DNA from 3 places in the Actinomadura sp. NPDC047616 genome. Region 2 is predicted to be linked to each of the others. Evidence: riboswitches for the same ligand, from Rfam matches in the RefSeq annotation. Region 2 holds a riboswitch; each other region holds the start of a gene.
What was found. A riboswitch is a leader RNA that binds a small molecule or an ion and turns the genes downstream of it on or off. The one in region 2 is predicted to bind cyclic di-AMP.

Region 1: linked by a shared signal. The riboswitch ahead of ABZ801_RS07195 (hypothetical protein) and the one ahead of ABZ801_RS24770 (CHAP domain-containing protein) in region 2 are both predicted to bind cyclic di-AMP.
Region 3: linked by a shared signal. The riboswitch ahead of ABZ801_RS04405 (hypothetical protein) and the one ahead of ABZ801_RS24770 (CHAP domain-containing protein) in region 2 are both predicted to bind cyclic di-AMP.

Annotation. Positions count from the first base shown of each region.
Region 1 is NZ_JBEYTB010000002.1:640,590-648,329, reverse strand. It holds gene ABZ801_RS07205 (Ig-like domain-containing protein) at 1-225, shown strand, start outside; gene ABZ801_RS07200 (M48 family metallopeptidase) at 212-1,618, opposite strand; gene ABZ801_RS07195 (hypothetical protein) at 1,719-2,987, opposite strand; cyclic di-AMP (ydaO/yuaA leader) riboswitch at 3,187-3,400, opposite strand; gene ABZ801_RS07190 (NlpC/P60 family protein) at 3,807-4,718, opposite strand; gene ABZ801_RS07185 (NYN domain-containing protein) at 4,990-6,384, opposite strand; gene ABZ801_RS07180 (DEDD exonuclease domain-containing protein) at 6,576-7,740, shown strand, end outside.
Region 2 is NZ_JBEYTB010000010.1:309,181-316,920, reverse strand. It holds partial or broken gene ABZ801_RS24785 (transposase family protein) at 1-496, shown strand, start outside; tRNA gene ABZ801_RS24780 (tRNA-Pro) at 687-760, opposite strand; gene ABZ801_RS24775 (serine hydrolase) at 946-1,713, shown strand; cyclic di-AMP (ydaO/yuaA leader) riboswitch at 1,954-2,104, shown strand; gene ABZ801_RS24770 (CHAP domain-containing protein) at 2,116-2,832, shown strand; gene ABZ801_RS24765 (CDP-glycerol glycerophosphotransferase family protein) at 3,073-5,898, shown strand; gene ABZ801_RS24760 (glycosyltransferase) at 5,891-7,177, shown strand.
Region 3 is NZ_JBEYTB010000001.1:924,402-932,141, forward strand. It holds gene purL (phosphoribosylformylglycinamidine synthase subunit PurL) at 1-2,186, shown strand, start outside; gene ABZ801_RS04400 (DUF2199 domain-containing protein) at 2,285-2,788, opposite strand; gene ABZ801_RS04405 (hypothetical protein) at 2,812-3,756, opposite strand; cyclic di-AMP (ydaO/yuaA leader) riboswitch at 3,760-3,935, opposite strand; gene ABZ801_RS04410 (S8 family peptidase) at 4,154-5,323, opposite strand; gene ABZ801_RS04415 (serine/threonine-protein kinase) at 5,483-7,324, opposite strand; gene ABZ801_RS04420 (sterol carrier family protein) at 7,567-7,740, shown strand, end outside.

The DNA of each region.
Region 1 (7,740 bases), on a different contig from region 2:
CTGACGGTGACGGGCAGCTCACGCGAGCTGGAGCCCAACAACGGCTGGGGGTACTGGCAGATGAAGTGGGACGACTGGGTGAAGGGCAGCGCGTTGAACCGGTCGCTGCTGGTGGGGCCGAACGGCAGCACCTCCGCGCGGAGCGCCGTGCAGGCGCCCAGCCAGGCCGGTCCGCGCTCGTCCCAGGGCACGCACAACGGCCACGGGGGAGCTAGCGGCGATTGAGCGGGGGCGGCTCGGGCACGCCGTGCATGCGCGCCCAGTCGCGGGCCATGGCGATGCGCTGCGGGCCGGCGGGGTGCGTCCGCCACAGCACGTACTCCACCGGGTCCGGACGCAGGTCGGAGATGTTGCGCACCGACAGTTCGTGCTGCATCGACACGAACGTGACCGGGGCGCGGGTCAGGTCGAGGGAGTGCGCGTCGGCGCGGGCCTCGATGTGCCTGCTGATGAGGTTCTGCACGGGGGCGCCCACCTGGGTGGCCACCGTCACCAGGGCCAGCACGAGCGCGGCCGAACGGGCGTCCCCCACGCCGCCGCCGTCGACGCCCGCGCGTCTTTGCAGCCGGGGCGAGGTCAGCAGCACGTAGAGCAGGCAGATCCCCCCGGAGACGGCCAGCGCGCCGATGAGCGTGCCGTGGAGCACGTCGTCGTTCTTGGCGTGCCCCAGCTCGTGCGCCACGATCGACTCGACCCGCTCGGGCGGGGTGTTCTTCAGCAGGGTGTCGTAGACGACGATGCGCCGCGTGGACCCGAACCCGGAGACGTAGGCGTTGAGGGCGGTGGTGCGCCGTGACGCGTCGGCGACCAGCACGTCCGTCACCGGGACTCCGTCGCGCTCGGCCATCGCCAGCAGTTCGCTTCGCAGGGGGCCGGCGGGCAGCGAGTGGAACCGGTTGAACAGCGGCTCGACCGCCACCGGGTAGGCGAACGACGCGGCGACGACCAGGAGGAACCCGCCCGCCGCGGCCCCGGCCCACCACCAGCGGGGGAAGCGCCGCACCAGCACGTACAGCAGCGCCAGCGCCACCGTCCAGATCACCCAGGTGATGCCCAAGGACTTGAGCTGGTCGGTCAGCCACGACGCCCACGACTGGGTGGACAGCCCGTAGCGGCGCAGCACCGACTCGCTCCACGCGTCGAACGGCAGCCCCGCCACCCGCACGACCGCGGTGAGCAGCAGCGCCGCCACGGCCACGCGCAGCGGCCACCACCGCACCCGGGCCGTCGCCCAGCCCACGAACCGCGCCCCCAGTGGCGTCAGCCCCAGGACGAGCACGAGGGCCAGGCCGATGAGCAGCCCCGCGTACGCGGGCGGGGCCAGGGCCGCGTCGAACGCCCGCGACCGTTCGATCTGGGCGGGGGTGAAGTCGAGGGCCGGGTCGGGGGCGACGTGCCCGCCGGGGACGCGTCCGGGCAGCGGGTTCCACGGCGTGGTGACCGCCAGCACGACGCCCACGGCCGCGAACAGCACCACCGACGCGACCGCCGCCGCCACCCGCGGCCTGGCACGCCCCCGGGGGGCCTGCTCCGGCCGGGCCGGCCGGGGCGGTGGGTCGCTCGCCCGGGCGGCGCTCACCGGAGCGTCCGCCGTGTTCTCGCCGCGCTCGCCGCTCACTGCCTCGCCTCCGCACACGCCGTCCCGCCGTCCGGCTCGTCTCGTCGCCGGCCCGGTGCCGTCGGCCCGGTCTCGTCACCCGGCCCTGCCGCACGTCTCGTCAGCCCAGCTCCTCGCGCAGATAATCGCGCCACAGCGCGGTGAAACGGTCCGGGCCGACGCCCAGTGTCCCGCGCAGCGCGGTGTCCTCCGGCATGCGGCCCGCGGCCCGGTAGAGCCGGACCAGCGTGGCCTCACCGTACCGCTCGGCGATCATCCGGCACGCCAGCCACGCCCCCTGGTACGCCTGCGACAGCCGCGGCGAGGAGCCGTCGAAGTCGGCGCGGCCGGGGAGCCGGGCGGGCAGCCGCCCGGCGGCGACCTCGGCGCGCAGCTCGCGGGCCGCCGACCGGACGCCGACGTCGGCCCGCAGGTAGCCCACGTAGTCGGCCAGGCCCTCGATCAGCCACAGCGGGGTGCGGCCGTCGCGTGCCCCGCCGGTGGCCACGTGGGTCAGCTCGTGCGTCAGCACGACGTCGCGGCCCAGCTCGTTGAGGCGGGCGAACGCGGTGGGAGAGACGACCACGCGGTCGGCGCCGGGTCCCTCGGCGGTGGGCGCCACGGTGGCGACGGCGGCGATCTGGTCGAGGTTCTGCGACGGCCCGGCCAGCGCGGCGGCCAGCCGGGCGTCGGCGGGCACCAGCGCGACGGTGCGCCTGCGCCGGCCGTCGCCGGTCACGCCGGCGACGACGGGCACGGCCGCGTCCAGGCGGCGGGCGATCTCTTCCAGGCGCGGCCCGTCGCCCACCACGAGGGTGTGGCGGCCCCGGACCACGGTGAGCGGGCCGCCGTCGAAGACCTCGCCCTCGTCGGCCAGGCCGCGCGCGGAGCCGTCGCCCACGACCGTCCAGAAGCCCGCACGCGGCGCGAACGTCAGGTAGCGGATGCGGACGACGGATGCGTCGTCGAAGCCGCGCAGACGGTAGCTCAGCCGCACGCGGGCCACGGCGGTGCCGGGTTCGACCCGGTCGAGCGTCTCGCTCCACGACGCCAGCGGAAGCCGGAGCAGGTTGTCGAACAGGCGGCCCTGGGCGTCGCGGTACGGGGCCGGGGCGGTGGCGACCGTGGCCATGAAGGCGGTGCGGTCGCGTTCGCGTACGGCGCGCGTCCGGTTGGCCAGGACGGCCGCGACCGCGCGCGCGTCGGGCGCGGTGGTGGGCGTCGCGGAGGCCGTGGTGCGGGCGGGCGAGTCGGATCCGGCGGCGGTCAGGCCGAGGCCCGTCAGCAGGCATCCCGCGAGGGCGACCGCGGTCGCGATGACGGCCGCGCGGCGCGAGACCCGGCGGGCCGGTGTCCCGTCCGTCTCGGGGCGACCGTCGTCGTCCATCATGCGCGCGATCCTATGCGGGGAGCGGTGCCGCTCATGCGGCGTGACAGGGACGGGAAGACAGAACGGCGTGGCCGCCCGTCAGGGGCGGCCACGCCGCGGCAGAGACTGTGGTTCGGTCCGTCATGGACCCCGGAAGATGGAGACCGCCGGAATACCGGGGTGGCGGTCCGTGTTCTCAGAAAGAGTTCTCAGGTGGCGCTCACTCCTTCCAGACGCCTACCGGGTTAGCTGACGGGTTCGGTCGTGGAAGTCGACCTACGGCGCACATGTCCTCGACTATTCCGGGTGCGGGACATGGGCGCCGATTCACCCCGGAGCCGGCGACGGCCCGTACGGACGGGCCCGAGACGGCCGGCTCGGTGGGTCCCCGGCTCCACCCCGCGTGTTCGGGGCGGACTCGGCGGCCAAGCGGCGATGAACTTGTTCGGCTGGACTTGCTGAAGGACGGTCCCGGGTGCGGGATCCGTCCGGCCGGGCCCGGTGGGCCTCCGTGACGCGCTCACGGCGCCATGCACACCGAGGCGTGCGCACGTGCGGCCTGGGACCGGCGAGCGGGGAACGGCATCTGGCGGATGCCGCGGGGATGACGCGGCACGGTGTGCCGCTGCGGGGCGCGGCACCTGGCGGGTGCCGCGGGGGCGACGCCTGGGAGACGTCGCCGCTGGTACGGCGCCTGGCGGGCGTCGCAAGCGATCACAAAGTACCAAAGAGCGACGGATAGGCAAATACCCGACAAAAAGATCTACGGTCCAGGTCAGAGCGCATCTGACCTGGACCGTAGTCGCGAAAACGGGGCGGGGGCGAGGGGAGCGCGGGCCGTCAGACCCGTCCGGCGCCGTAGAAGTTCGTCCGGTAGTAGCCCGAGGTGATCGAGACGATCTCCACGTTCTTGCCGGTGCGCGGCGCGTGGATCATCTTGCCGCCGCCGATGTACAGCCCCACGTGCCCGAGGCTGTTGAAGAACACCAGGTCGCCGGGCTGCAGCGCGTCGAACGACACGCGGCGGGTCGCGGCGTACTGGCTGTTGGTGACGCGCGGCAGGTTCACCCCGGCCGCGCCCCAGGCGCGCATCGTCAGCCCCGAGCAGTCGTAGCCGTTCGGCCCCTCGGCGCCGTACACGTACGGCTTGCCGAGCTGCGCGTAGGCGAAGTTGATCGCCGTGCGCGCCGACCCGCTGGCCGGGCCGTTGTAGGTGGCCCCGCCGCCCGCGCCGGGCTTGTCGTCGCGCTCGCCGAGCCTGCGCAGCAGCTTCTTCTGCGCCGCGATCGACTTGTCGACCTCGGCCTTCTTCTCCCGCAGCTCCTTGGCCTTCTTGGCGACCTCGTCGTAGGCCGCCTGGGCCTGCGCCTGCTCCCGGCGCAGCCGCTGCGTGGAGGCCAGGAACTGGTCCAGCTCCGAACTGCGGTTGCGCGACAGGTGCGAGATCACCGCGGACTGGTCGAGGATCTTCTGCGGGTCCTCCGCGCCGGCGAACCCGACGACGTCGCCGGTGTCACCGTTCTTGTACGCGGTGGCCGCCATCTCGGCGATCTTGCGGCGCAGCTCGTTGAAGGTCTTCTGCTCGTCCGCGCCGGCCCTCTTGGTCGCCTGCAGCTTGCGCTTGGCGATCTTCAGGTCCTCGCCGACCTGGTTGTACTTCTCGACCAGCTGCTCGACCTGCTCGTTGAGCTTGGTCAGCTTCTTGCGGGCGTCGGCCGCGCTCGGCGTCGGCTCGGCATTCGCCGCCGCCATGGGCACCGTCAGGGACGCCGCCAGGGTGAGGCAGGCGGTCGCCACCAGGCGCCGGGGGGCGAGGTGCCCCCCGAAGAGACTCCGTGGGCCTCGCGAGTCCGCCGCGGGAGCCCCGGTCAAATGACTGGTCACGGTCGGTTATGCCCCTCTCGTCCATGACATCAGCGGACGACACTAGCGAGGGGTCACACCAGTCACAACCGATTCGTCACTACTTGCACTGCTTGTTTGGCACATGGCCACGCTGTGTCACGGAATGATCGCCGAGCGCTCAGGAGCGGCCCAGACGGCGCAGCAGCAGGGTCGACGGAGCGGGACGGGCCCCCGCGCGGCGGGCCGCGTCGGCCACCTCCCGGTCGGACGACACCACCACGATCGCCCGGCCCGACGGCTCGGCCCGCACCAGCTCGCCGATCAGCTCGTCGGCGGTCTGCCCGGGACGGCTGAACAGCACCCGCACCCCGCGCGGCGGGTTGATCGCCACCGGGGCGTCCAGGTCGGCGCCGTCGAACACGCACGTCACCTCGGCGCGGGTCTGCGCCGCCAGGCCGCCCAGCCCCGACAGCAGCCGGATCCGCTGGTCCGACAGCGGCAGCTCCCCGTAGCCGGTCTTGGTGACGTTGTAGCCGTCCACGACCAGATGCACCTGCGGCAGCGTCAGCAGCCGGTCCAGCAGCTGCGGGTCGTCGTCCGACAGCGACCGGCCGGGCAGCGCCCGCAGCGCCTGCGGGTCCGGCGCCACCCCGCCGACCGCGTCGGCCGGGCGGCCGATCGTGGACGGCAGCGCCAGCTCCCGCCGCACCCCCTGCGCGGCGTCCACCAGCGCGTCCAGCAGCATGCGCAGCCGCACGTCGTCGATGTTGCGGCCCTCCCGCGCGGCGCGGCGGGCCGCCTCGGCGTTCGCCTCGGCCTGCCCCAGCCGGGCGCGCAGCCGCCGCAGCTCCTTGGAGTCGGCCGCCGCCGACTCCAGCGCCGCCGCCAGCCGCCGCTCGGCCGCGGCCACCGTCGCCTCGGCGTGCTCGCGCACCGTGCGCGCCTTCGCACGCGCCTCGTGCAGCTTGCGCCGCAGATCGGCGATCTCGGCCTTGGCCTCGCGCAGCTCGGCCCGCAGCTTGTCCGCCTCGGCCGAACGCGTCGCGCGCACGGCCGCCAGCTCCTCGCGCAGCGCCGCGACGCGGCGCTCGGCGGCGGCCTCCTCCGAGGCGGTGGCCGACCGCTCCAGGTCCTCGCGCGCCGCCTCCACCTGCCGCGTCCAGCCGTCCGGCCGCAGCAGGTACGCCAGCGCCGCCACCCGCACCGGATCGGCGGCGGGCGGCACCTGCCCCGCCTCCAGCGCCTCGGCCAGCTCGGCCTGCCCGGCACGCAGCGGCTCGGCGACGCGGCGCCGGAACGCCTCGTCCTTCTCCAGCAGCGCCGCGATGTGCTGCGCGGCGAACTTGGCGCGCTTGCGCCGCTCGAAACGGGCGAACGGGCGCAGCGGGACGGGCACCTCGTCGGGCGGGAGGGCGCCGATCAGTTCCGCGGCGGCCTCGACGACGTGCTGCCGGACCGCCTCGGGGAGGGGACGGGCGAGCCGCTCGTCCGGATCCGGGCCGCTGTCGATGGTCCTGCTCCTCCCAGGCCGAAATGACCCCCGGTGCGCTGTCTGTTCCCGGGCGTCATGCACCTTAACCGGCGCGAACGCGTGATCCCCCGACCCCCTTGCCACCCCGGGGGGTTCTGGGGGGTCGTCCCCCCGGCAAGGGTTCGGCCGGTTCGCGCCCGCCCCCCGAGGGCACAGCGGCCACACGGTGCGTTCCGGCGACGTCCACACTAGCGGCCCCAGCACTGTCGGTGGCGTCCTCTACGGTCGCCAGCATGACTGCTGTGCCCGGCCATCGCGGTCACGCCTCCCGCGGCGGACCCGCCCCACTCCACGGCGTCCAGGGCACCCTCGACGACCTCGGCACGCCCCTCGCCGAGGTCACCTTCGTCGTGGTCGACCTGGAGACCACCGGCGGCTCGCCCGCCGACTCGGCCATCACCGAGATCGGCGCGGTCAAGGTCCGCGGCGGCGAACCGCTGGGGGAGTTCGGCACGCTCGTCGACCCGGGCGGCCCCATCCCGCCGTTCATCACCGCGCTCACCGGCATCACCCAGGCCATGGTGACCGCCGCCCCCCGCATCGAGGCGGTGCTCCCGGCGTTCCTGGAGTTCGCCCGAGGCGCCGTGCTGGTGGCGCACAACGCCGGGTTCGACATCTCCTTCCTCAAGGCCGCCTGCGCCGCCCACGGCTACGCCTGGCCCGCGTTCCCCGTCGTCGACACCGTCGACCTGGCCCGCCGCGTGCTGACCCGCGACGAGGTGCCCAACTGCAAGCTCGACACCCTGGCGCGGTTCTTCCGCACCGGCACCGCGCCCTGCCACCGCGCGCTCGCCGACGCCCGCGCCACCGTCGACGTGCTGCACGGGCTCATCGAACGGCTCGGCTCGTTCGGCGTGCACTCGCTGGAGGAGCTGCGCGGGTTCGCCAAGGCGCCCACCCCCGAGCAGCGCCGCAAACGCCACCTGGCCGCCGACGTGCCCAGCGCCCCCGGCGTCTACCTGTTCGAGGACGCCCGCGGCGAGGTCCTGTACGTCGGCAAGAGCGGCGACCTGCGCTCGCGCGTGCGCAGCTACTTCACCGGATCGGAGACCCGGCTGCGCGTGCGCGAGATGGTCGGCCTGGCCGAACGCGTCCGCACCATCGTGTGCGCCACCGGCCTGGAGGCCGAGGTCCGCGAGCTGCGGCTCATCGCCGAGCACAAGCCCCGCTACAACCGCCGCTCCAAGTTCCCCGAACGGTCGCTGTGGCTGAAGCTGACCGTCGAGCCGTTCCCGCGGCTGTCGATCGTGCGCGAATGCCGCGACGACGGCGCCGCCTACCTGGGGCCGATGGCCTCGCGGCGGCAGGCCGAGGAGGCCCGCGCCGCGCTGCACGAGGCCGTCCCGCTGCGCCAGTGCACCCAGCGGCTCACCCCCCGGCTCATCGCCGCCGGACGGG
Region 2 (7,740 bases):
CTCCCGGGCTGCGTGCGGCGCTGCGGCGCGTTTAGGCCGACGGGCACGCCTATCTGGTGCTGGACGGCACTCCCGATCGGCCGTGTGGCCGTCGCCCGGCTGTTCTACTCGGGAAAGCGCAAGAAGCACGGCATGAGCCTGGAGGTCATCGTCACTCTTGGCGGCGACATCGTGTGGGTGTCGGGGCGCAGCCGGGCGCGTGGTGATGTGACTGCGGCTCGCATCTGGGGGTGTCCTGGGCGAGTTGCGCGCTGCCGGAGTGCTCGCGCTGGGCGACAAGGGCTACTGGGGCGCGGGTGAACCGTTGATCACGCCGTACAAGGGGGAGGGTGAGCCGGAGTCTCAGGAGGGTGCCAACCGCGCGCACGCCAGGTTGCGCGGCCGCGGCGAACGAGCCCATGCCCAGTTGAAGACCTGGCGCGTCCTGCTCAAGCTGCGCTGCCCGCACAAGGCCGGCTGCCTCGCCGGGGCCATCCACGTCCTGCAACACCGTGAGATCGCCGCCGCCGCCAAGGATGAAAAGCGCTCAGTGAACACAATGCGTTGGGGGAGGCGTGCCGTCGGGTGCTGTGTGAACCGTTCTCGTGCGGGGAGGGGGTGCCGGGTTCGCTAACGAGCGGCTAACAAATGATCAAGAGGCCGTGTTCTCGATCTTGAGAACCGGCCTCTGACCTGCTACTTCTCTGTCGGGACGGCGGGATTTGAACCCACGACCCCTTGACCCCCAGTCAAGTGCGCTGCCAAACTGCGCTACGTCCCGGCGCCTGCCGCAGCAGGCGTGATTACTGTAGCGCAGTCTGCGGGGTCATGCGTACCGAGATAGCGGGAGCCTGGGCTCGGGTGGGCCGGGTCGGGGTGGCTCTGGTGGCGGCGTTCGGGGTGGTTTGTGGGTGTGACCAGGGGGCGGAGCGGACGCCGGGGGCTGGGCCGGTGAGTGGTGGGGCGGTGGAGTCGACCCAGAAGGCGACGCAGCAGGCGACGCAGAGGGCGACCCCGAAGGTGGCCCGGGAGCCGGTGGTGCCTCGGGGAACACGGGCCGGGTACGTGGTGTTCGACCGGGAGAGCCGGAGGACGGTGCGGGAGTACCGGGCGCACCGGGTGTTCCGGTCGGCGTCGGTGGTGAAGATCCTCATCGCGCTCGATCATCTGGAGCGGAGCCGGGAGGCCGATCCGCGGCTGGGGCCGATGCTGCGGTCCAGCGATGACGCGGCGGCGACGGCGTTGTGGCGGCGGGGTGGGCGCGGGGCGATCGTCGAGCGGATGGCGCGGCGGATGGGGCTCACCGACACCAGGCCGCCGCCGACGGACAAGCCGGGGTTCTGGGGGTACACCGCGCTCAGCGCCGCGGACGTGGTGAAGACGTACCGCTATCTGCTGGAGAGGGCGCGGCCCGAGCACCGCGAGGTCGTGCTGCGGGAGCTGCGCAGGGCCACCAGGCGGGGGACGGACGGCTACGACCAGTACTTCGGGATTCCGCGGGCCGTGCCGAAGCCGTGGGCGGTCAAGCAGGGCTGGTCGGGCTTCGGGCAGGGCGCGTCCGGGGTCGTGCCGGGGGATCTGGGGCTGGGGCGGCCGGTCCTGCACACGACCGGGCTCGTGGGGCCGGGGGAGCGGTACGTCGTGGCGGTGCTCACGCTGCAGCCGGCGGGGACGTCCTACCCCACGGCGGCCGCCAGGATCACGGCCTTGACCCGCCAGGTGTGCGCCTTGTGACAGCAGGGGGGAATGGGGGGCTCGTTCCTGGTGTTGTTGCAGGTCAGAGTGCCTTTACGTTTTTTGCCCTAGCGTGGGCATCTGATAACGTCAGGCCCGAATCCCGCGACGCGCGCCATGCGTCGTGGCCCGTCGTGACCCGGGAGGGACCGGGGCGCGACCGTGGCGCGCGGGAACGCGCCCCCCACCGAGATCAGACCAGTGAGCGGCCGCCGTGGGCAGCGGTGGCCGTGGCCGAGTCCGTGTCCGTCGCCTGAGCGAGGACCGGAGCCGGGGACCCAAGTCGGGCCGAGCAGGCCCCGGGGTGAATCGGCGCGTCGACGATGCGCGCCGTAGGGCTCTTCCATGCCCGAATCCGTCAGCTAACCCGGTAGGCGCCATGGGAGACAAGGAGTTCTCTGCATGCCCGATCGAATCGCTTCTCAATCCCCCGAGGCTCGTCTGGGCGTGGGCGTCGCCATGGGGACGGTGCTGGCCGGAGCCGTCGGTTTCGCCCTCATCGCTCCTTCCTCGAACGAGGAGCCGCAGGTCAAGGGGCCTATCGCCCAGGCACAGGTGGAGAAGGCGCACAGGAGTGTCGCCATCGGTGAAAAGCCCGAGGGCTACGCGGTTCCGATCCGCAAGGTCGAGCCGTCCGAGGCGATCCGTCTGGCCCTGGAGCAGGTCGGTGTCAAGGAGGGGCCGGACCGGCAGACCAAGTACCACGACTGGTTCGTCTCGACGCCCAACGCGAAGATGACGGCCAAGCGTGACGGCGGGTTCAGTGTGGACGCCTACAACGGCGCCGAGTGGTGCAACATGTTCGTGTCCTGGGTCGGTGCGCAGCTCGGTGTCAAGGACATGGGCTGGGACGCCTACACCGTCCAGCACGCCAAGTGGTTCGCCAAGAAGGGGCGCTGGGGCCACAAGGCCAAGCCCGGGGCCGTGGTGTTCTTCGACTGGCAGAACGGGTCCGGGGGCGGCATCTACGGCATCGACCACGTCGGCCTGGTCGTCGAGGACAACGGGGACGGCACCATCACCACCGTTGAGGGCAACACCAACAACGCCGTGGAGAAGCGGGTGCGTCCCAAGTCGCTCGTCGCCGGGTACGGGTACCCGGACTACGACGCCGACTGACGATCGGCGGGCAGCGGAGGGCGTCCGGCACGCGCCGGGCGCCCTTTGTCGTCCTGAATGCCGCAATCATTCACTTTTTTTGTGGTGTCTTCTACTCCGTCGTTGCGGTGGCCGGAAAGGTATCCGGCACGCGGGCAGGGACGGGGGGAGGACACGTCCATGAGGGCAGGGCCGCACGGGCACGTCCCGTCTGGGCGCCTCCTGCCCGGCTCCCACCGGCCTGGTCCGCGCGGCCCTGACGTGAGCGTGGTCGTGATCGCCTTCAACGACGCGGGTCGGCTGCCCCGGGCGGTCGGTTCGGCGCTGAGGCAGTCGCTCAGCGCTGTTGAGGTGGTGGTCGTGGACGACGGGAGCACCGACGGGACGGGGCTGGTGGCCGAACGGCTGGCCGCCGAGCATCCGGGACGGATGCGGGTCGTGCGGCTGCCGGTCAACTCCGGCGGGTGCGGCCGCCCGCGCAACGCGGGCGTGGAGCGGGCACGCGGCCGGTATGTGATGTTCCTCGACAGCGACGACGTCCTGGACCCGCACGCCTGCCTCAACCTGCTGACCACGGCCGAGGACACGGGCGCCGACCTGGTCTCCGGGCTGTGCACGCGCGTTCACATGGACCGGGTGCGCAAACGGGAGCGCCCCTGGTACCCGTGGCTCTACCAGCGGACGGCGGTCTACGGCGCGCTGTGCGACAACCCGGACCTGCTGTACGACACCCTCGCCACCAACAAGCTCTACCGGCGCGCCTTCCTGGAGAGGCATGGGCTGCGGTTCGCGGAACGGCTGCACTACGAGGATCTGCTGTTCACGGCGGAGGCGTACCTGGCGGCGTCCCGTACGGCGCTCATTCCGCATCGCGTCTACAACTGGCTGGTCGAGCCCCATACGCGGTCGATCTCCAGCCGGCGTTCGGAACTGGCCAACTTCGCCGACCGGCTGGAGATACACCGGCGCATCGACGCGCTGTTGCGACGGCACGGTGACGAGGAGTTGCGGCTCGCCAAGGACGTCAAGTTCGTCAACCACGACCTGCTGCTCTACATGCGCGATCTGCCGTGCCGCGACGCCGTCTACAGGGAGGGTTTCCGTGCACTGGCCGCCGACTATCTGGCCGGCCTCGACCCTCGGGTCTACGAGGCGGCCAGCCCCATGGCCGCCATCGCCGCGTACCTGTTGCGTGAGGGCGACCAAGACGGGGCGTTGGCGGCGGCGGAGTATCCCGTGCTCGGTGCCGAATTGGTCCAACACGACAAACGTGTCTTCTGGAGCGGGCGGTATGCCTCGTCGCGCGAAGCGCGCCGGATTCTGGACGTGACGCATCTGGGGCTGCAGCAGTGCCCGCTCAGTGAGCTTCGCCCCCTCAATGTGGTCACCGGGCTGACGGTGCGGGACGGCCGCGCGCGCTTGCGCGGGCACGTTCTGAATCCCCTGGGCAGGGTGGCGGGGGACGCGACCATGACAGCGAGCCTTGAGTTGTCCGCCAGGCTGAGGCCCCGGCGGGTCTTCCGCGTCACCGCGACCGTCACCCACGCGGGGGATCGGCTCCTGTGGGCGGCGGACTTCGATCCGGTACGGCAGGTTGGTCCCGTGGGCGTCGCCGACGCGGTGTGGGACGTGCGGCTGCGCCTGAACGTGGACGGCGAGGAGGTCGTCACCCGTCTGTCCGGCAGGGAACTCGGCGGTGCGGTGGAGCACGTGCTGTTGCCGGTGCGTCCGCGCCTTTCACGACTCGCGGCCGGGAGTCTGCGTCCCTACATCACCACGAGGGGGAATCTGGCCTTCGTCCTGCATAGGAGCGGACGCGCGTGGCGTACCGCCCGGGCGGCCGCGAAAGCGCCGCTGGGGCGTCGTGCTCTCCGTAGCGCCCGCCGCACGCTGAGAGCCGCGCGACGCCTCCACAGGGCGGCCCGGCGTGCGGTCACGTCCCGTACCACCAAGACGGCCGTGTTCAACCACGTGCTGAGCCGGCTGCCCGTGCGCACGGGCACCGTCGTCTTCGAAAGCCACATGGGACGCCACTACGCCGACAACCCCAAGTACATCCATCGTGAGCTACGCCGGGCAGGGGTTCCGGTACGGGCCGTGTGGGCGTACGACTCCTCACCCCGGGGCTTCCCCAAGGACGCCGTGCTGGTGCGCCGGAACTCGTGGGCGTACCACTGGGAGCTGGCCCGAGCCCAGTTCTGGATCGACAACCAGGGATTCCCCGGCGGGCTGCGCAAGCGGCCGCAGACCACCTACATCCAGACCTGGCACGGTTCGGCCTTCAAGCTGATGGGCTTCGACCAGCCCCGGATCAAGCGCGCCGGGCGGGCCGAACGCGCGCGGCTGCGTCGCATGGTGGAACGCTACGACTGCTTCCTGATCCGCTCGCGGCACGATGTCGACACGCTCGTCAGAGGTCTCGGCGTACGCGCCGAACTGGTGCCGGCCGGATATCCGCGCAACGACCCGCTCGTCAATGCCGATCCCGACGTGGCCGCGGAGGCGCAGGCGCTGCGCCGCTCCCTCGACCTGGACGACGGGCGGCGGGTGGTGCTGTACGCGCCCACGTTCCGCCGTGGCCCGGACGGGGAGCCGGTGCGCCACGTCGACCCGCCGATCGAGCCGCGGCGGTTCGCGCGCGAGTTCGGCGACGTGATGGTCCTGCTGGTACGGCCGCACTACCTGTGCCGTACCCGGCGGCCCGCGGCAGCCGGAATCCGCGCCCTCGACGCGGGCCGCCTGCCCGACGTCACGCCGCTGCTGCTGCTCGCCGACGCGCTGATCACCGACCACTCGTCCCTGATGTTCGACTACGCGCTGCTGGACCGGCCGATGATCCTGCACGTGCCCGACCCGCAGACGCTGGGCGGCGGCTACTTCGACCTGACCGAGCACGCCCCGGGCCCGGTCACCGCCACCGAGGACGACCTGGTGGCCGCCCTCGCCGACCTGGACTGCGTCGGCGCCCGATACGCCCGGCGCCGCCGCGCCTTCGTCCAGCGGTTCGGCGAGTACGACCGGGGCACCGCCGCCCGCGCCGTCGTGGAGCGGTTCTTCACCACCAGGGAGGGGGCCCGCGATGGCTGAGCCCAGGGACGTCTTCATCGTGTGCAACAACACCGACGCCGTGGGAGGCCTGCAACGGTGGGCGCATCACCTCGCGCGCCTGCTGGCCGGGCGCGGGCACCACGTCACCCTCGTCGGCGTCACCCACGCCGCCGAGCGGCACGACTACGAGGCGGACGGCTCGTACGCCGTCGTCACCCTGCACGAGCAGTGGCGGCCCCCCATGATGGCATGGCGCCCCCACTCCGTGCGTCAGCGCCTCAACGTCGCCGCCTACGGGCGCGACCTGTGGCGCACCAGGACCCTCCGCCAGGGGGCGGCGCGCCTGTCGGAGCTGTTCGCCGGGGCGAGCCCCGGCGGCGTGGTCATCGCGGCGCAGGTGTGGGCGATGGAGTGGGTCCGTGCGGCCGACACCACCGGGCTCAAGGTCATCGGCATGACGCACGAGTCGTACGAGGCCACGCGTCAATCGTCCCGCTATCCCCGCGTCAGGGAGCTGTTCGCCCACTGTGACCGCCTGCTGGCGCTCACCGCCGAGGACGCCGACGCCTGGGCGCGCGACGGCATGACCAACGTCGGGCACATGCCCAACCCCCTGCACGTCACGCCGCGCCGCCTGCCATCGCTCGACGCCCCCATCGTGGCCTGCGTGGGGCGGCTGTCGGCCGAGAAGGGCGTGGACCTGCTGCTGGAGGCGTGGGCACGGGTCGCGTCCCGGTACCCCGGCTGGCTGCTGCGCGTGTACGGGGCCGGACCCGAGGAGGACGAACTGCGCCGCCAGGTCGCCTCGATCCCCGAGATCGCCACGTCGGTGGAGTTCCGCGGGGTCGTCTCCGACGTCGAGACCGCGCTCGCCGGCTCCTCGATCTTCGTCCTGCCGTCCCGGGCCGAGGGGTTCCCGATGTCGGTGCTGGAGGCGATGGCCTACGGCCTGCCGACCGTGGCCTTCGACTGCGCCCCCGGCGTCCGCGCCCTGCTCACCGACGGGCAGGACGGGCTGCTCGTGCCGCCGGGCGACACCGCCGCCCTCGCGGCGGCCCTCGGACGGCTCATCCGGGACGACGCCCTGCGCCGGGCCATGGGGGCGCGGGCCCGCGCGTCGGTGGAGCGCTACCGTCCCGACGCCGTCCTCGACCGCTGGGAAAGGCTCTTCACGTTGCTGCACCGGAACGTGCCGATCGTTTCCGAGCCGATTCCAGAAACATCTTTTGCTGACGAGGAATTTACTGGTCCATGGCGGCGGAGCAGAAGATCTTCAACGGGCGTACGTGCTGGTGATGCCTCCGAGGAGGACTCTTGACCCTGGCTTTGTAGTACCGCAGTTCCCGCCCCTCGACCGGTTTGTCGACGATGCCGACACTCATTGCGGTTCGTCCTATATTCCGGTGTTGTGGAAATCGTGGACGCGGGGTGGAAGCGGCCGCCCGGTGGGCGGTCGCGGCCGGACGACGTAGCCGGACAGGCCGGACCTGGGACGGAGCGCGCCCAGTCCGCCGCCGGGCGGGCGGGGCACGCCGCCGGGGCGGTCGGCGCGGGCTCCTCCACGAACGGCGAGCCGCGGCTTCCGGCGGGCGGCAGACGCCCCCGGGACGCCGCGCCAGAGGCTCCCGGAGAGCCGGTGCGGGCGGAGCCGCCGCCCAAGGTGCCGGGCAAGGTCACGCCGTCGGACGCGCCGGCGTCCGACGACGTGGACGACGCCGCCCAGCCGGACGGCGGCCCTCCGAACGAGAGCAAGCCCCCACGGGCCACCAAGCCTGCAAAGGAGGCGCAGCCCGCTGCGCCTGGACCCACCGCCGCGCCGGAGCAGGCGGCGGCCTCAGAGCAAGCTGAGGGCCAGGAGACGGGTGTACCTGAGGAGGGGGC
Region 3 (7,740 bases), on a different contig from region 2:
GGCGGGTCCGCGAGATCCTCGGCCGCCGTCCCACCTCCGCCGAGCTGGCGATCTACTCGGTGATGTGGAGCGAGCACTGCTCCTACAAGAGCTCCAAGGTGCACCTGCGCCAGTTCGGCGAGAAGGCGCCCGAGAGCGACGCGCTGCTGGTCGGCATGGGCGAGAACGCGGGCGTGGTCGACATCGGCCACGGCTGGGCGGTGACGTTCAAGGTCGAGTCGCACAACCACCCGTCCTACGTCGAGCCGTACCAGGGCGCGGCGACCGGCGTCGGCGGCATCGTCCGCGACATCATGTCGATGGGCGCCCGGCCGGTCGCGGTCATGGACTCGCTGCGGTTCGGGCCCGCCGACGCCCCCGACACCCAGCGGGTGCTGCCCGGCGTGGTGGCCGGGATCGGCGGCTACGGCAACTCCCTCGGCCTGCCCAACATCGGCGGCGAGACCGTCTTCGACCCCTGCTACGCGCAGAACCCCCTCGTCAACGCCCTGTGCGTGGGCGTGATGAAGCACGAGGACATCAAGCGGGCCGTCGCGCCCGGCCCGGGCAACCGGGTGATCCTGTTCGGCGCGGGCACCGGGCCCGACGGCATCGGCGGCGCCTCGGTGCTGGCCTCGGCCACCTTCGACGAGGAGTCGCAGGCCAAGCGGCCCAGCGTGCAGGTCGGCGACCCGTTCATGGAGAAGCTGCTGATCGAGTGCTGCCAGGAGCTGTTCCGCGAGGACCTGGTGGTCGGCATCCAGGACCTCGGCGCGGCCGGGGTGTCGTGCGCCACCACCGAGCTGGCGGCCGCGGGCACCGGCGGCATGCACGTCGAGCTGGACTCCGTCCCGCTGCGCGACGCGACCCTGCGCCCTGAGGAGATCCTCATGAGCGAGTCGCAGGAGCGCATGATGGCGGTGGTCGAGCCCGCGAAGGTCGACCGGTTCCTGGAGATCTGCGCCAAGTGGGAGATCCCCGCCACCGTGATCGGCGCGGTCACCGACACCGGCCGGCTGGTGATGACCTGGCGCGGCGAGAAGATCGTCGACATTCCGCCGGGCACCGCCGCCGACGAGGGCCCGGTCTACCAGCGGCCGTACGAGCCCCCGGCGGACCTGGCCGCGCTGCAGTCCGACACCCCGGGACGGCTGACCCGCCCGTCCACCGCCGACGAGCTGCGCCGCACCGTGCTGTGGCTCGCCGGGTCGCCGAACCTGGCGAGCAAGACGTGGGTGACCTCGCAGTACGACCGGTACGTGCTGGGCAACACCGTCCTGGCCATGCCCGAGGACGCCGGCGTGCTGCGGGTGGACGACGAGTCGGGCCTGGGCATCGCCCTGTCGCTGGACGGCAACGGCCGCTACACCCGCCTCGACCCGTACTCGGGCGCGCAGCTGGCCCTGTCGGAGGCGTACCGCAACGTCGCCGCCACCGGCGCCCGCCCGCTCGCGGTCACCAACTGCCTGAACTTCGGTTCCCCCGAGGACCCGGGCGTGATGTGGCAGTTCGCCCGCGCCGTCGAGGGGCTGGCGGACGCCTGCCGCTACCTGGGCACCCCGGTCACCGGCGGCAACGTCAGCTTCTACAACCAGACCGGCACCACGCCGATCAACCCGACGCCGGTCGTGGGCGTGCTGGGCGTGCACGACGACGTGCGGCGCCGCGTCGGCATCGCGTTCAGCAGCGAGGGCGCCACGCTGGCGCTGCTGGGCCAGACCCGCGAGGAGTTCGGCGGCTCGGAGTGGGCGCACGTCGTCTACGGGCACCTGGGCGGTCTGCCGCCCAAGGTCGACCTGCCCGCGGAGGTCGCGCTGGCCTCGGTGCTGGTCGCGGCGGCCCGTGAGGGCCTGCTGTCGGCGGCGCACGACCTGTCCGACGGCGGCCTGTCGCAGGCGCTGGTGGAGTCGTGCCTGCGCGGCGGCCTGGGCGCCCAGATCACGCTGCCCGGCGACCCGTTCGTGTCGCTGTTCAGCGAGTCGGTGGCCCGCGCCGTGGTGGCCGTCCGTCCGGGCTCCGAGGGCCGCCTGGCGGCGCTGTGCGAGGCCGCCGGGGTCCCGGTCACCCAGCTCGGCGTCACGGGCGGCGATTCGCTCCACATCTCCGCGCGGGGGGCCGACGGGCAGCCGCAGGAGCTGTTCTCCATCCCGCTCGCCGAACTGCGCGAGACGCACGAGCACATCGTCCCCAGCTACGCCAACGACTGACCGTCACACCCGAGAAGGCCGCCGGCCCGCCGCGAGCGGACGGCGGCCTTCGCCGTCTCTTGTGCTCGGAACGTCCGTCCGGCGGCGGGTTGTTGCGGTTACCTTGCTTCGGGGTGGAGCAGGGTCTCGGCGATCTGCTGAACGCGGGCCCGCGTGATCCCCGAGCGCTGCTCGACCGCCAACGGGTGGTCGGTGGGTTCCAGCTCGATGGACGGGCGTTCGCCGACCGGGCGGGTGTGCAGGTTGGTCCTGAGATTGATCGTCGTGGGGGAGTAGAGCGTCAGTTCCGTGGACAGCCAGCCGAAGTAGGCGGGCTCGCCCTCCCTGCCCGGGGTGTCCCAGAGCTTCAGGGCGCGGGTGAAGTTGTCCTGGCTGAGCGACACCCAGACGCCCCAGCTGAAGATCTCGCCGCTGTCGACCACGGGGATCTCGATCAGCCCGTGGACGAAGAACGCCTGACCTTTGATCACACAGGTGTCGGAGGTCAGCTCGCTGGCGGGGTCGGCCGCGAACTCGGGGGCCCAGTAGTCCGGGGCCGGTGCGGCGAAGGCCATCGGCAGTTCGTCGTGGTGCCGTCCGCAGTGCGAACAGTGGAACCCCATGTGAGTGGACAGGCCGGGCTCCCCTAGAACACCGAGATGTGGACGTGGTCGTAGTGGTTGGCGGTGACGCCGCCGCGGTTCTCCATGGTGCGCCAGCCGGGGCTGCGCATGTCGTAGATGCGCTGCCGCCAGATCACGTACTTGATGCCCAGGCGGTTGGCGTTGGCGACGGCGTACTCGGCCGTGCGGTCGCCGAGGGACTTGCCGCTCGACGACGGCATCGTGCCGCCGGTGCTGACCATGAAGTCGCAGGCGCGCCCGGTGGCGTGGTCCTGCGGGTCGCCGGTCATCCGCACGCAGCCGATGATCGGGAACGGGCCGAACTCGATGTCGATGGTGTTCTTGACCTTCAGCATGCGGGGGGTGACCCCGCCCATCCCGGAGCTGGGGGACTCGGGCTTGAACTTCTTGATCATCGCCTGGACCTTGCGCTTCTGCGAGCGCAGTTCCGCGATGTCCTTCTCCAGCTCGTCGACCTTCTTCTGGTACTCCTCGCGCGCCTTCTTCTGCTCGGTCACCAGCTGCTCGATCTGGCGCACCTTGGCGGCCTGGTTGGACGCCACGTGGCTGGCCAGGCTGGCGTTGTTGAGCACGTTGTCGGGGTCGTCGCTGGCCAGCACCGCCACGGCCGGGTCGGTGGTGCCCGTCATGTACTGGGAGGCGGCCATCTGCGCCACCAGGGTGCGCGCGCCGTCGAGGTCCCGCTGGAGCAGGCGCTGCTTCTGCTGGGCCTTCTGGATGCCGTACTGGGCGTCCTTGAGCTTGGCCAGGTCGCCGCCGTACGCCTTGTCGAGCTGGGCGATCTGCCTGTTCAGCTTGCTCATCCGGCCGGTGTCACCCGGGTCCGCCTGGGCGGGCGCCGTGCCCGCCGACGTCACCAAGACGGCCGCCGCGGCGACGGCGAGAGCCAAGACGGGGCGCCGCGTCCGCGCGGCATGACGGGGGCGGGTGGAGCTCGGGCTCTCCACGTCGTCTCCTCTCCTGTGACGCCTACCGGGTTAGCTGACGGGTTCGGGCCGGGAGTCCGCCCTATCGCGGCGGGGCCGCGAATTCACCCCGGTGCCGACGTGACCTGGCTGGCCGCCCGGCGTTTGGGTCCCCGGTTCCCGTGCCGTAGTACGGCCGCGGGATTCGGCTGGCTCGGCCAGCCTGCCGATCGGTTTGCGATCATGCCCACCCCAGTGGGCGAAGGCTACTGTAAGGAACCGGTCGGTTCTTGGCCAAGATTAGACCCAAGGGAAACCTGGGATGGCCGGGACTGCGAGACAAGACGGACCGCCGCCCCGCAGCGTAGCGCGTCGGCGGCACGCGCAGCGGGACCCCTGCCCGGGCGGGCAGGGGTCCCAAGCCGCGGTACTGCGACGGTCAAGCGGTGCCCTTGTAGAGCAGCCGGTTGGGCGTGCCGCTCGGGATGCGCTTGAGGCGGCTCTTGGTGGAGTTGTCGTTCAGCCACTTCTGCACGGTCGGGAACGTGGCGCCGCGGTGCGACTGCAGGTACAGCGCCGCCGCCCCGGCGACGTGCGGGGACGCCATGGACGTGCCGGACAGCGACGCCGTGCCGCCGCCGGGCCACGTCGACTTGATGCCGTAGCCGGGCGCGAAGATGTCCACGCAGGACCCGTAGTTGGAGAAGGTGGCGCGGTTGTCGTAGATGGTGGTCGCGCCGACCGCCTGCACCCAGCCGGCGCTGGCCGGGGAGGTGTTGCAGGCGTTCTGGTTCTCGTTGCCCGCCGCGACGGCGACGAAGACGCCCGACTTGGACAGGTTCGTCATGGCGGTGTTGAGCGCGGTGGACTTGGGGCCGCCCAGGGACAGGTTGGCGACCGCGGGCTTGACGGCGTTCTTCCGCGTCCAGTCGACGGCGGCGATGACGTCGGACAGCTCGCCGAAGCCCTCGCAGTCCAGCACGCGCAGCGACCGCAGGTTGACCTTCTTGGCCACCCCGTAGGTCTTGGACCCGATCGTGCCCGCCACGTGGGTGCCGTGCCCGTTGCAGTCCCAGCCGTCGGAGAAGGCCGGGGCCTTCCAGACCGACTTGGCGCGGCCCTCGAACTGCGGGTGCGACCAGGCGATCCCGGTGTCGATGACGTAGGCGTTCACGCCGCTGCCGGTGTTCTTGTAGTAATAGGACTTCGACAGCGGCAGCTTGCGCTGGTCGATGCGGTCCAGGCCCCACGTGGGGGAGTTCTGCGTGGTGCTGGCCCGGTAGATCTGGTCCTGCTCGATCGCGACGACGTTGCGGTTGCGGCGCAGCTTGTCCAGCTGCGCGGCGCTGAGCTTGGCGGCGAAGCCGTTGAGCGCGCCCCCGAACCGCTGGACCGACCCCGCGTTCACCTGGCCGGCGGTGGTGGCCGCCGAGGTGCCGTCCTTGAGCGTGACGATGTACTTGCCCGGAACGGGGGTGCCCTGCGCGGCCGTGACCTGAACCCGGACGGGATCGGGGACGGCGGCCAGGGAGAGCGGCGCGGCGACGACGACCAGACCGGCCGTGACCGCACCGGTGACGAGAAATCTTCGTGGGGGGACAGGGCGCACCGGGTCTCCTTTGCCTGCGACGCGCCCGTGGCCCCCGTGGCCAAGATCGGGGCGCGTCGACAAGCCGGTACTTTATTGGAGAACGCCCTGTAATTCACCGAAAAAACCGGTAATTAGGCTGAAACTGGTCAGCCGGTGCGCACGGCGATTTTCCTGCTCTCACCCCCGGGCGAGACGGGCGTGATAGGTCGCCTTACCGCTCGGGCTCGTCCACACGTACTGCAACGTGCCGTCCTGCTGCCGGGTGATCTGCACGTTTCCGCTGGTGCACGGCTTGGCGATGGTCAGCGCCATGCGCAGCGTCCGGTTGGTGCCCTGCGTCAGCGTCAGCGTCCCCGAGCAGCGTTCCCGCGGGTAGAAGGCGCGGGCGGACGTCGCCCCGGCCTCGAAGTTCACCTCGATCGGGAACTGCGCTCCGCGCGACGCGTTGATCGCCGTTCCCCGCCAGGCGCCCGCGAACGCCGGCGGAATCGCGGTGACCGGACGGTCGTCGGCGGCGCGGGCCGCCGGATCGGCCCGCTGCGGGTCCTCCGCCGAGTCGCCGCGGAACTGCGGCCACAGCACCAGCGCGATGATCGCGATGCCCACCAGCACGCCGATGACCAGCGACAGCGCCACGCCCAGCACATGGTTGCTCGGACGCGGCAGCGACCGCCCTCCCGGCAGCCTGGGCAGGCGCGAGGCCAGTGACGGACGCTCCGGCTCGGGCTCCAGCCGCAGGATCGCCGTGGGGTTGTGCTTCGCGTCGTGCTGGTCGTCGTCCTGCGGCTCCAGGCCGGGGATCAGGTGGGGCGTGGGCGCGGTCATGTCCGTCGCCGTGTCCTCGACGGACGACGGCGCCGGGATGGCGGCCAGGGGCGGCAGCGCCTGCGTCGCGTCCCCGCCGAAGTCGTCCCGCACCGGCACGTGCACGGCGGCGCCCCCAACAGCACCGAACCCCGCCGGCACCGCCTCAGGCGCCACAGGAGGCGGCGGCTGCACGGCCGCGGGAGGCGGTGGTGGCACGGCCGCAGGGGGCGGTGGTGGCACGGCCGCAGGGGGTGGCGGCTGCACGGCCGTGGGGGCCTCCGTGGGAGGCGGCAGCTGCAGGGGAAGCACCTCAGGCGAGGTGACCACGGACGGCAGGGGCGCGCGCAGCAGCTCCCGCGCCTCGGACACCAGCGAGGGCGGCATCCGGGACGTCAACGTTCCGCTCTCGCCCAGCAGCCGATCGAGGATCTCCGTGGCGGCGGGACGGCTCTCCGGGTCCTTGGCCAGCGCGTCGGCGACCACGTCCCGCAGCGATCCGGGCAGCGCCGACAGGTCCGGGTCGTCGTACACGACCCGCTGCATGACCTCCGACGGCGAGCCCTCCCCGAACGGCGACGCGCCCGAGGCCGCGAACAGCAGCGTGACGGCCCAGGCGAACACGTCCGCGGCCGGTCCGATGCCGATGCCGCTGAGCTGCTCGGGCGCCTTGTACGCAGGATCGTCGCTGACCCGGCCGGTCGGCGTCGCGCACACCGCCTCCAGCGCGCGGGTCACGCCCAGGTCCGTCACCATCGGGCCGTCCCGGCCCAGCAGCACGTTGCGCGGCTTGAGGTCGTGGTGCGCCGCCCCGGCCCGGTGCGCCGCCGCGACCGCGATCATGATGCCCGCGGCCAGCCGCTCCATCACCGCGCCGGCGCGCGGCCCCTCCTCCTCGACCAGCTGCTGCAGCGACGGGCCGTCCACGAACTCGCCGACCACGAACGGGCGGTCGCCCTCGACGTCGGCGTCCAGGATCGCCGCGGTGCACGGGCCCGTCACCCGCCGCGCCGGCGCCAGCGCGCCGGTGAACCGCGACCGGGCCGCCGGCTCCCCGCTCAGCCGCAGGTGCAGCAGCTTCACCGCGACGGAGCGCCCGGCCGCGTCCCGGCCGAGGAACACCGTGCCCTGCTCGCCCACGCCCAGCCGGCCGATGATCTCGTGGCCGCCGATTCGTCGCGGATCACCGGGCTGCAGGGGCAGCGCCTCGGCCATCTTGCGAACCTCCGTGTCGTCGCGCCGGGCCTCGCCCCGGCATGCCCCCCGTCTCCTGCTCCGTCCGCCGTCCGGGGCGCCGCCCCGGTCCGCGCCCCCGCGTCCGCCGTGCCGTGATCCGTACCGCCTCGTATCGACAAACCGCCACTCGACAAACCGTCACATTTTTACCGGGTTGCGGGCGTCCGCGGGCCCAAGTCCGCATCGCGGCCCCGGCCGGCGACCCGGTAGCGTCGGTCCCGATGCCGCGACAACAGCTCACCCGGGACGTCCTCGACGAGCAGCGCGCCGCCCTCGGTCTGCCTCCCCACACCGGCGGCGACGACCCCGCCGACCTGCGCCGCGCCGCGCTCGACACCGCGCTGGCCGCGCACGCCGCGGGCGCCGAACCGGCCCGGCCGGTCCTGCGCGGCGCC